DNA from 3 places in the Glaciimonas sp. OK215 genome. Region 2 is predicted to be linked to each of the others. Evidence: predicted binding sites of a transcription regulator. Region 2 holds the regulator's gene; each other region holds the start of a gene.

Region 1 (3,277 bases), 170 kb from region 2:
GGGACGAAAAATAAGCGGCGAGTCCGTTGATCTGCTCGTCGCTCAGTCGGGCGCTGATGCCCCACATATACTCGAATCCTGCGGGGTCCGAACGGCCATGGCTCTTGAACGACTTCAGTTGCGCTACGAGATACGGCTCCGACTGCGCCGCCAGATGCGGAAAGTTGGGAGACACGGACACGCCCTGAACGCCATGGCAATTCGAACAGACTTGCAACGCAAGTGTCTTGGCTGCGACATTCGGATCGTCCAGGGAACGCGACCGTTCCGGCAAAGAACAACCGGCAACCATGGCAACGACGAGCACGCCAAGGGGTAAATAAGCACCTTTCCGCTTGAGTTTCCCGAATCGTGTTGTCTTGGCCATGCGTGGTACGGGATGATGATCATCATAGCTATGCATTTAGTAGGCTCCCCACACATAGAGAAAGAGTGTGTTGTTATCTTTCGCATTGCGGCCAGCCCCATCGTAGTTGCTGGTGGCCCCGTGGAACTGGGTGTAGGCAAAGTATTGCGCGCCAACCCGGACGTATTGCACCGGCAGCCAGAACACTTCGGGCACCCAGCCGCGGGTGCCGGGATTGGCGGCCACATCCGGGTACAAGGTCGCATCCGACGTTCCGGTCGTCCTGAAGTAGCTCAGGCTGGTGCCGTATTTCGCCCGGTAAACATAGCTGGCTTTCAGCCTTAGCTGATTGAGGGTATTCGACCCATTGGCCGCAATGCCGGTCACGTCGCCATTGGCGATGGTTTCCCGGATATAGCTGAACTGTGCCGTGACGGTATGCGGATCCAGCAGATATTGATACTGCGCATCCACCCCGCGGTCGCGAAAGCGCGTGGTCGGACCGGTCGGATTCTGGTTGTCGGGGTAGATGTCGGCATTCATGGCGAACATCCCCACCATTGCACTATGCGGCCCCCAGTCGTGACTGAGCGCCAGCCGTAAATAGGGATTGGTGCCCCTGAGCTTGGTCTGGTCCTGATCCGACGTGCCCTGGCTCAAGAACGACCAGGCGCCGTTGGCGGTCTGATACGCAGCCAGCTCGGCATACAAGGTCTGGTTCCAGAAGGCATAGGCACCCACGCCGGCGACCTGCGCGCCGAGCTGGCTGATGATCGGCGTGGCGTCGGGTCCGGTGACTCCAAAGCCCGTCGGGACATATTGAATCCACGCCGGTGCGGTATTCCAGGGGTCGGAGATGGAAGGATTGTTGGTCAAGGTCAGGCCGACGATCAGGTCCCGGTTCAGATCGATGAATCGATCCGCGTAGCGCAAATCGAAATTGTCGGACACCCACTTGCTTTGCCATTTACCCGAGTCCGGATTTTGATGGTCGTAGTTATTGAAGGTCGCTTGTGCGAACACGCCGACATTGTCGGTAATCTTGCCAGCGACGAAGACGCTGCCGGTCTGGAACAAGGCGACCGCATCTTTGGCGAACGCCACGTCGCTGTCCGGATTCGAACTCTTGGTGAAACTGGCGACCCCCATTACCGACAGCGGAACGGTGCGCGTACCGATGGTGTAACCGGTCAGCTTGAACAATCGCCCATAGGCAGTCAGCTCCGGAAATTGCCCGCCGGCGTGACAGGCCATGCAATTTTGTCCGGTTTGTCGCGCGAACACCGGCAGCGCATGGGCTACCGGTGAGTTCAACAAGATTTGCGTTAGGAAGATGACGGCTAACAGATAGAAATATCTGGTGCCCAGGTATCGCGTTATGAACGAGTCCATGTCGAGGTAGTTCCCTTCTCATCATTATTGAAATTATTATTGAAAGGTTCCGAATCGGGCTCGGATAAATTGACAATAAGCAAGCGTGCGACGCTTGTCAACGTCGTTGCGCCGTCACAACGTTCCGATCGCACACGAACAGCATGTGCATGCATATTTAATTTAGATCGGAGCCTCCTCGCCGTCCGGTGCAGGAATAATATTAACAATCAGCAAAAACAGCTTTTCGAGGTCCACTTTCAGGTCGGCCCCGACAAACGGGTCGAGATTGCCAGCGAACGCGGCGTCAACCACGGCCCAGTCCTCTGGCGTCAACAAACGCTTGGCGGCAGGCAGAATCACCTCCTCTTCCAAATGCATGTGTCTGAAATAAAACTTGGCATACCGCTCCACCAGGTCACGAAATGCCGGAAATGCAGCACTCCCCTGCAGCTCATAGCGGGTCAGTGCATGCTCCAATTCCCGCACCAGCGCCTCACCTTGCCCGTGCTGGAACTCCAGCTCGACGAGCGTCTCATCAAGTTCGTGGGTCCGGTCTCGCAACCGCGCAAACAGGTACTGGTCTTCTTTTGGATGATGCACCTGCTCTGGATACTCCCGTATGTAGTAGAGCATCGCGCGAAACACCATCAGCCCTGGCGCCTGCTCGCCTTTATCGATAAGACGCACGAAATGCAGCATGCCGCGAGTCACTGCCGACAACTGCTCGTGTTCGTCCAGGATAATACGTACCGCATTACGCTGCCGTGGCGATTGCATGATCAGCTCCTCTAATTTCTTAATTCGGCTGTCGATACTGCCTGTGCGGATTCAGCATCGGATTTTTTTCCCGGGAAATTGTCTCAGGTGACTCTGACGAAGACTTGCCAGGAATCGGCATGGCGATGGAACCCATCCTGCCGGCGCCGCCGAGCGCATTTTTTGCCCTATCCTCAAACAATTCCGCCATCTTTCGATTAGTCTGGTCGACGCGTGCTCGCGCCAATTTTGCAAGCTCGGCGTACAAACACCAAGCGACGTCCGCAACTTGATAGCCATACGACAGCGGTCCAACATGGCTGGCGCTGACCCAACAGGACCCTGGGGCATTTTCAGCGGTCAGCAATTGCTGACTCGCTGCAGACGCAATCATGTTCAGATTGACAAACTTCTCGACGCTTTCAAGCATTTTATTGTTCAGCGAAACCCATAGTTCCTGTTGCGATGCCAACTGCGAATTGATCGCGGCCGCCACTTGGGTCGGAAGGGATGCAAACATTGCGTTCTCCGGTGTGTCTATAATCGACGATCAGATGGCCGGACGTATTTTGACCTTCTGACCTACCGGTCGTAACGCATCGGCTGCTAAGCACCACTAGATTAAGTGTAGCTAGAAGTAGTAGCCCGGTCAGCAGGCCCGTTTGATGCACATCAAAAATTTGCCCAAAAAATCAAACCATGAATAGCGTTGACTTAAGGCCAAAGAAAAGTGATACGTCGCATTTGATCCATATTCCAAATTTCTTTGGAATTTTTCACCGGTCTGGCGTACATTGCATC
Region 2 (3,277 bases):
GATGCCTGCAATCTGGTCATGACGAAGATCGCTGCACCGCCAGGGTTGATTCGCTATTCGACCGAGCATGCGATCAGCGGGCACCTGTCGCTGCAAGAGATGCGGCAGCGCGTGCTGCGTCCGCGGGTGATGATCTATAGCGGCATACTGCTGCTGATCGTAACGGCCTTCTTTGGCACGCTGATCATGCGTACCCCGCTCAAGCTCGATGTCATTCGCGACCGCGGTGCAATGGGGCGGGAAGTGGAAGACGGCATGATCGAGAACGTGTACCGGCTGCAGATCATGAACACGGCGGAAACCTCGCACCGTTACAAGATTGCCGTCTCGGGGCTCAAGTCGATTGCGCTGGCCACGCCGGATGAAGTGGAACTGGAGGGCGCCAGCTCGCGCGCGGTGCCGGTGCGTGTGCGGGTCGATCACAGCAACGGCAAACCCGGCTCAAACAAAATCGTGTTCGAACTGAAGGCGCTGGATGATGCGCGCCTGCAGGTGCAAGAGAATGCCGTATTTTTCGTGCCGAAATAGGTCCCAAGGAGAAAATCATGCATACCGCTTCCCCGTTAATCGATCGACTACACACTGCGCGGCCTTGGTACACCCAGGCGTGGCCATGGCTTCTGATGCTGGGCCCGGCCGTGGTCGTCGTGGCGGCCACGTATACCGGCTGGCTGGCATTTTCGCGACAGGACGCGCTGGTAGTGGGCGACTATTACAAGCAGGGACTGGCCATCAATCAGGATTTGCAGCGCGATCGTGTGGCGACCGGTATGGGATTGTCGTTGAATGCTCGTTACGACGCTGCCAGCGGGAAGCTGAACGGCACGCTGCGGAGCTTCGGTACGCCCATTGCCAGGAAAATCCTGCTCCATCTGGCGCATCCGACCCAGCCGGAAAAGGACCTCCAGCTCGCAGCACAACCCAATCCGCACGGCGATTTCAGCGTCGGATTACCGATGCTGGAAAGGGCCCGCTGGGAGATCTTGGTTGAGGGGGAACGGCGCGACTGGCGTTTGAGCGGCTCCTGGAACTGGCCGCAGCAGCAGATGATCGCCCTCAAGGCCGATTTACCGCCCGCCGAATGAAAGAGGGGAGACCATGTTGCGATACGTGATGAATATACTTTGGCCGTCTTTTCTGGTGGCGATGGTCGCAGAAGGCTGTTTTTTTTCGCTCTTCGATCCGGCGGATTTGTTACGTCTCGGCGGCCAACATGCTCTGCCGCCGATAGCCGGCTACACGATCGGCTTTTTCTTCTTCTGGAGTTTTTGTTCGCTGGCGAGCATGCTGACGCATTACCTGTTCAGCGTGCCGGACGAGCGCGGCCCGCCGTTCTGAAGTGGAAGCGTTACATCGGGCTGCAGTTTTCCGTGCCGGCCGCCAGCGCTCTTAACATCGCCGGATCGAGCAGTTGCAGCTCACGCTTATCGACTTTGAGCCAGCCCTGCTTCTTGAACCGGGACAGCAACCGGCTAATGCTCTCGATGGTCAGTCCCAGATAATTGCCGATGTCCTCGCGCGACATCCGCAACTGGAAACTGGTGGACGAATAACCGCGCGCCGCATAGCGCGATGACAGATTCACCAGAAAAGCCGCAAAGCGCTGTTCCGCGCGCATATTTCCCAGTAGTAGCATCACATTCTGCTCGCGCGTGATTTCCTGGCTCATGATTCTGTGAAAATGACGCAGCAGCATCGGGATGTGGCCGAACAGCTCTTCCAGGCGCGAGAACGGAATCTCACAGACCTCGCTATCCTCCAGCGCAACCGCGTCGCATTGGTGCCGGTCGCCGCTGATCGCATCCATGCCCAGCAATTCGCCAGCCATCTGGAAACCGGTGACCTGTTGCTCGCCGCTAGGATTGATCTGATAAGTCTTGAAATGCCCAAACCGGATGGCATACAGATTTGTGAACGGGTCATCCATTCGGTACAGGCCCTCGTCTCGCAAGATGCGACGGCGGCGTCCGACAACCTGGTCGAGCCGGTTGATGTCCGCATCGTCCAGCCCCATGGGAAGGCATAAGTGGTGCAAGCTGCAATTGGCGCAACTTGCCTTTAATGCACCGACATTCAAGGCTGGCGACGCGGTATAGGAAAGCGGCTGGCTCATAGTGGTAATTGTTGTGATTATTCAACATTGTAGTGATGGCTAAGGCGAATGTACTCTAAATGCGGAATACATACAAACGCAGCGCAACGCCGCTGCCCACGCATTGCGTGCCATTTGATCCATGTCAAAAAGTCCTGAGGAGAACAGGCATAGGATCTTCTCATCGGATTCTTTTCCCGCACCTGAGGACATCATGTTCAAGACCATATTGTTGGCGACCGACGGCTCCGATCTGTCGGACAAGACTGTTCAGGCGGCAGTCGAATTTGCCAAGAGCAACGGCAGCAAGATCATCGGCTTGTCGGTTGCCGAAATCTATTCCTATTTCCCGGTCTCGACGATGGGCGGCGCTGAAGATCTGCGTTTGCTGACAGATGCGGTCGAGCAGCAAGCGGAAGAAAATGTGCAAAAAATCGCGGATCTGGCGAAGCAAGCCGACGTGGCGTGCGAAGTCTATTGTCCAAAGGGCTGGTGCGCTCAGGAAATCGTCAAGACCGCCGAGCAGCACCACTGCGATGTGATTTTCATGGCGTCGCATGGCAGAAAGGGCGTGAGTAAATTGCTGTTGGGCAGCGAGACACAGAAGGTCCTGGCTTATTCCCGCATTCCTGTGATCGTGTACAAGGCATCGGCCTGACCGCTGGTGATGCATCGATTCAAGCGCGATCATTAGGCTCGACCAAAGCAGGAGCGTTCAGATGTCCTACAAAATCATTCTGGTGCATGTCGACAAGTCGGCGCATCTTGACTTGCGGATTGAAGTCGCCGCAAAAATGGCGTTACATGAAAATGCCCACCTCATCGGCGTTGCTGTCACAGGGCTATCCCGATCACTGCACCGGCCGCTACTTTCCGGCCGGGACGGCAGCAATCTGGCGTCCTATAAAGCCGACTATCTGGACACGCTGCGGCAGCGTGCGCACGCCGCGCTCGAGAAATTTGACACGCTGGTGCGCGCAATCGGCGTGACTTCTTATGAAAAGCGGCTGATCGATGACGAGGCCGCGGCTGCCATCAGCATGCTGGGCCTGTATGTCGATCTGATCGTTCTCGGCCAGAGCGACACCGACGATCAATCCCTGACTGCGAAGGTCGATTTTCCGGAATACGTGACACTTAACGCCGAATGCCCGGTCTTGATTGTCCCTTCTGCCGGGCCGGTCT
Region 3 (3,277 bases), 940 kb from region 2:
CATCGGCAAGAGCGGCTCCGGCAAGAGCACCTTGCTGCGCTGTATCAACGGCCTTGAAAGCATCGATGAAGGCAACATCAGCATCGCCGGCACCCATCTGGGCAAATCGGAGACCGAATTGCGTGCACTCCGCTTGAAGGTCGGCATGATCTTCCAGCAATTCAACCTGTTCCCGCATCTGACCGTCGGCCGCAACGTGATGCTGTCGCCGATGATCGTCAAGGGCGCAACAGAGAGCGCAGCCCGCAAGTCGGCACAGGAAAACCTGGCGCGCGTCGGTCTGTCCGAAAAATTTGACGCTTACCCGGATCAGTTATCCGGCGGTCAGCAACAGCGGGTAGCGATTGCTCGCGCGCTGACGATGCAGCCGCACGCGCTGTTGTGCGATGAAATTACCTCCGCACTAGACCCGGAACTGGTGAACGAGGTACTGAGCGTAGTGCGCGGCCTGGCGGAAGAAGGCATGACGCTGCTGATGGTGACCCATGAAATGCGGTTCGCCCGTGAAGTCTGTGATCGCGTGGTGTTTATGCACCAGGGAAAAGTGCAGGAAATTGGCCCGCCGGAGGAAATTTTTGCGCATCCCAAGACCTTGGAACTACAACAATTTCTAGGTGCCTCAACTTGAGTCTCTCCGGTAAGCAGAACTGATGCCCGCTGCATGCCGACATTTTGCAGTTTGCCGGCAGCGCGTTCAATCGGTCACACCACAAGTACCGGCTCGCTGGTCGGTTTCCCGTCAAAATCAGTCCACCAACGACGCTTGAAATCGTACAGCTTGCAGCGTCGTGCCGTGTCGAAATACCAGCGCCAGGAAAAGCGCTGGATCACGATGCGTCCCGGCAGCATGGTTTCCAGCACCTGCTGCGCCTGCTTCAGCCGATATAGCGGAATACTCATATCGACGTGATGCGCAGTATGTTCCATGATGTGATGCAACAGCGTCCCGATCCGATAGCGAAACGTCAGATGCACCGTGGTCGACACAAACGGCTGGGCTGCGGCCCAGACCTGCTTGTCCTGATACCAGGCGATGCCGACATGGGTGTGATGCACATAGACGACAAAACCAATCATCGCGTTCCAGAATAGAAACGGCAACACAAAGCCGGCCAGCAGCGTCAGCCACAGCGATTGAGCGGTAGCGCCGGCCGCTACCGCCAGCGCCGCGACCCAGATAACTGCCGCTACTGAAACCAGTAAACAATCCCAGAAAAACACCCGGCGGCGGGTCGGCATCCGGCTACCGCTGGGGAAGACCATGCGCAGCCCCCACATTTCGATCAGGTAATACAGCCACGGCGCCCAGCCGCTGCGATAGACGCGCTCCAGCCACTGGCGCCAGCGCGGCAAAGCTTGAAACTCTTCCAGCGAGCGCGGATGCCAGACAAAGTCGAAGCCCTTCAAATTGGTATACCCGTGATGCACCACGTTATGGCCGACATCCCACAAACTATACGGTGTCAGGGAAGGCAAGAACACCAGACGGCCGAGCCAGCGATTCAACTGTCGATGCGGCGTAAAGTTTTGATGGCAGGCATCGTGGCCGAGAATAAACAAGCGGCCGATGACGAAGCCGGCCAACAGGCCGAACAGCAATTTGACCAGCACATTCTGAAACCAGACCGTAGCCGCCAGCGCCAAGCCAAACAAAGCCAGATCGAGCGTCACCAGCAAGAGCGCGCGAGCGGTGCTGCGCCGAACTATCGGCAGCAACCAGGAACGAATGACTTTACGGTGCGGCATCGGCGCCTGCGGCGGCACCGGATCCGGCAGAAGTAGTTGCATGAAAGAACCTTTAATAAAGAAACAGCCCATGGCGGGTGGTGCGCGATGCCGGCAAAGGCAACGGCTAGGCCGGCAGATATTAAAACGGTTCTGACAGGGGAATATTGATGTCGATCAAGAAAACGCTGGAATTCAAACCCGCAACGGGTCGGCTAACTGCCCTCGCCGGCGCCCGACCCGGAACGAAAAATGCGCTGCAAACCTTTTTGCAGCTGGGCTTTCAAGGCAGATGGCGGCATTTGAAAGGGCCACGTTGCATTCAGAAAAGTCAGGACAGCGTATCCCTATCGACCTGCACCTCTGACGCCGTTTAACACTTGATCCAGCCCATATTTTTTGAGCTTGATGTACAGAGTGCTCTTTGCAATGCCAAGATGCTTGGCCACCAAGGTAAGATTGCCGCGGTCCGCTTCGAGCGTCTCGCGGATGAACGCCAGTTCCGCGTCTTCCAGGTTTCCCATGGTTGCGGGAGTTCGCATATTCAATTTCCCGCTGCCGGAAACCAGCGGCAATCCGATTTCAGGCGGCAGCTCCTCCAACCCCAACGATTCCCCACCGGCCATCAAAAACATGCTTTCGACCACGTTGCGCAGTTCGCGCACGTTCCCCGGCCAGGCATGGCTTTCCAGCGCAGCGATGACTTCCGGCCTGATCTGCTTGGGGGCCGCGCCGTACTGTTCGGCAAACTTGCGCAGAAAATGCTCCACCAGCGGCCGGATATCCTCGCTACGTTCGCGCAGCGGCGGAATCCGGATGCTGGTCACCGATACCCGGTAAAAGAGGTCCATGCGGAACCGGCCCTCGGCAACCTCCTCCCGCAGATCCCGGTTGGTAGCGGCGATCAGCTTGAAGCAGATTTTCCGGGGCGTCGTTTCGCCGATGCGATAAATTTCCCCTTCTTCCAGGACCCGCAAGAAGTGCGGTTGCAACTCCAGCGGCATTTCGCCGATCTCGTCGAGAAACAGCGTGCCGCCGTTCGCCGCCTCGACCTTGCCGACCATGCCGCCGCGCCGCGATCCAGTGAAGGCACCCTCGCAATGGCCAAAGAGCTCGCTTGCCAACAGATCCTTGGAAAGCCCGCCGCAGTTGAGCGCGACAAATGGCCGCTCCCCGATCGGCCCGGAGCGGTGGATCCCTTGCGCAAAGTTTTCCTTGCCTACCCCTGTTTCGCCGAGCAATAGTACCGGCACATTGGTTTTGGCAAGCAGCTTTGCCTTGTTCACCGCCTGCGCCAGGACCTCGCTACCGCCCACGATACCTGCGAAACCCCGGGTGTCCGTAGTCATCACGGCTTGCGCAGTCCTTTCCTTTCGGCCAAGGTGCAAAGAGATGCCAGCCTGCGGCAACCCTGGAATCGTCAACAGCGTTCCGATCCGCTCCCCTGCATCGATAATTGGCTCGACCCAGTCTGCGCAGAGCCATTCGGGAGCATTGACCCGCGTTGGGGCTGCGAATGTCCCCATACCCAAGGTCGGGATCCGGGTGGTGT

Evidence for each region. The regulator FNR, encoded in region 2, switches genes on or off when oxygen is low (the NO sensors DNR and NnrR bind a similar motif). The targets are predictions, from matches to a motif close to TTGATNNNNATCAA.
Region 1: a site for FNR is predicted at 1,808-1,821, ahead of AC3CHX_RS10945 (cytochrome C). Genes of this name have one in related genera too.
Region 3: a site for FNR is predicted at 1,893-1,906, ahead of AC3CHX_RS07510 (fatty acid desaturase). Genes of this name have one in related genera too.

Annotation. Positions count from the first base shown of each region.
Region 1 covers NZ_CM173544.1:2,434,500-2,437,776, reverse strand. The annotation lists gene AC3CHX_RS10950 (c-type cytochrome) at 1-403, opposite strand, end outside; gene AC3CHX_RS10945 (cytochrome C) at 404-1,738, opposite strand; gene AC3CHX_RS10940 (hemerythrin domain-containing protein) at 1,901-2,497, opposite strand; gene AC3CHX_RS10935 (hypothetical protein) at 2,517-2,996, opposite strand.
Region 2 covers NZ_CM173544.1:2,604,430-2,607,706, reverse strand. The annotation lists gene ccoG (cytochrome c oxidase accessory protein CcoG) at 1-528, shown strand, start outside; gene AC3CHX_RS11765 (FixH family protein) at 546-1,085, shown strand; gene AC3CHX_RS11760 (hypothetical protein) at 1,114-1,338, shown strand; gene fnr (fumarate/nitrate reduction transcriptional regulator Fnr) at 1,349-2,113, opposite strand; gene AC3CHX_RS11750 (universal stress protein) at 2,307-2,750, shown strand; gene AC3CHX_RS11745 (universal stress protein) at 2,812-3,277, shown strand, end outside.
Region 3 covers NZ_CM173544.1:1,668,319-1,671,595, reverse strand. The annotation lists gene AC3CHX_RS07515 (amino acid ABC transporter ATP-binding protein) at 1-628, shown strand, start outside; gene AC3CHX_RS07510 (fatty acid desaturase) at 703-1,788, opposite strand; gene AC3CHX_RS07505 (sigma-54-dependent Fis family transcriptional regulator) at 2,073-3,277, opposite strand, start outside.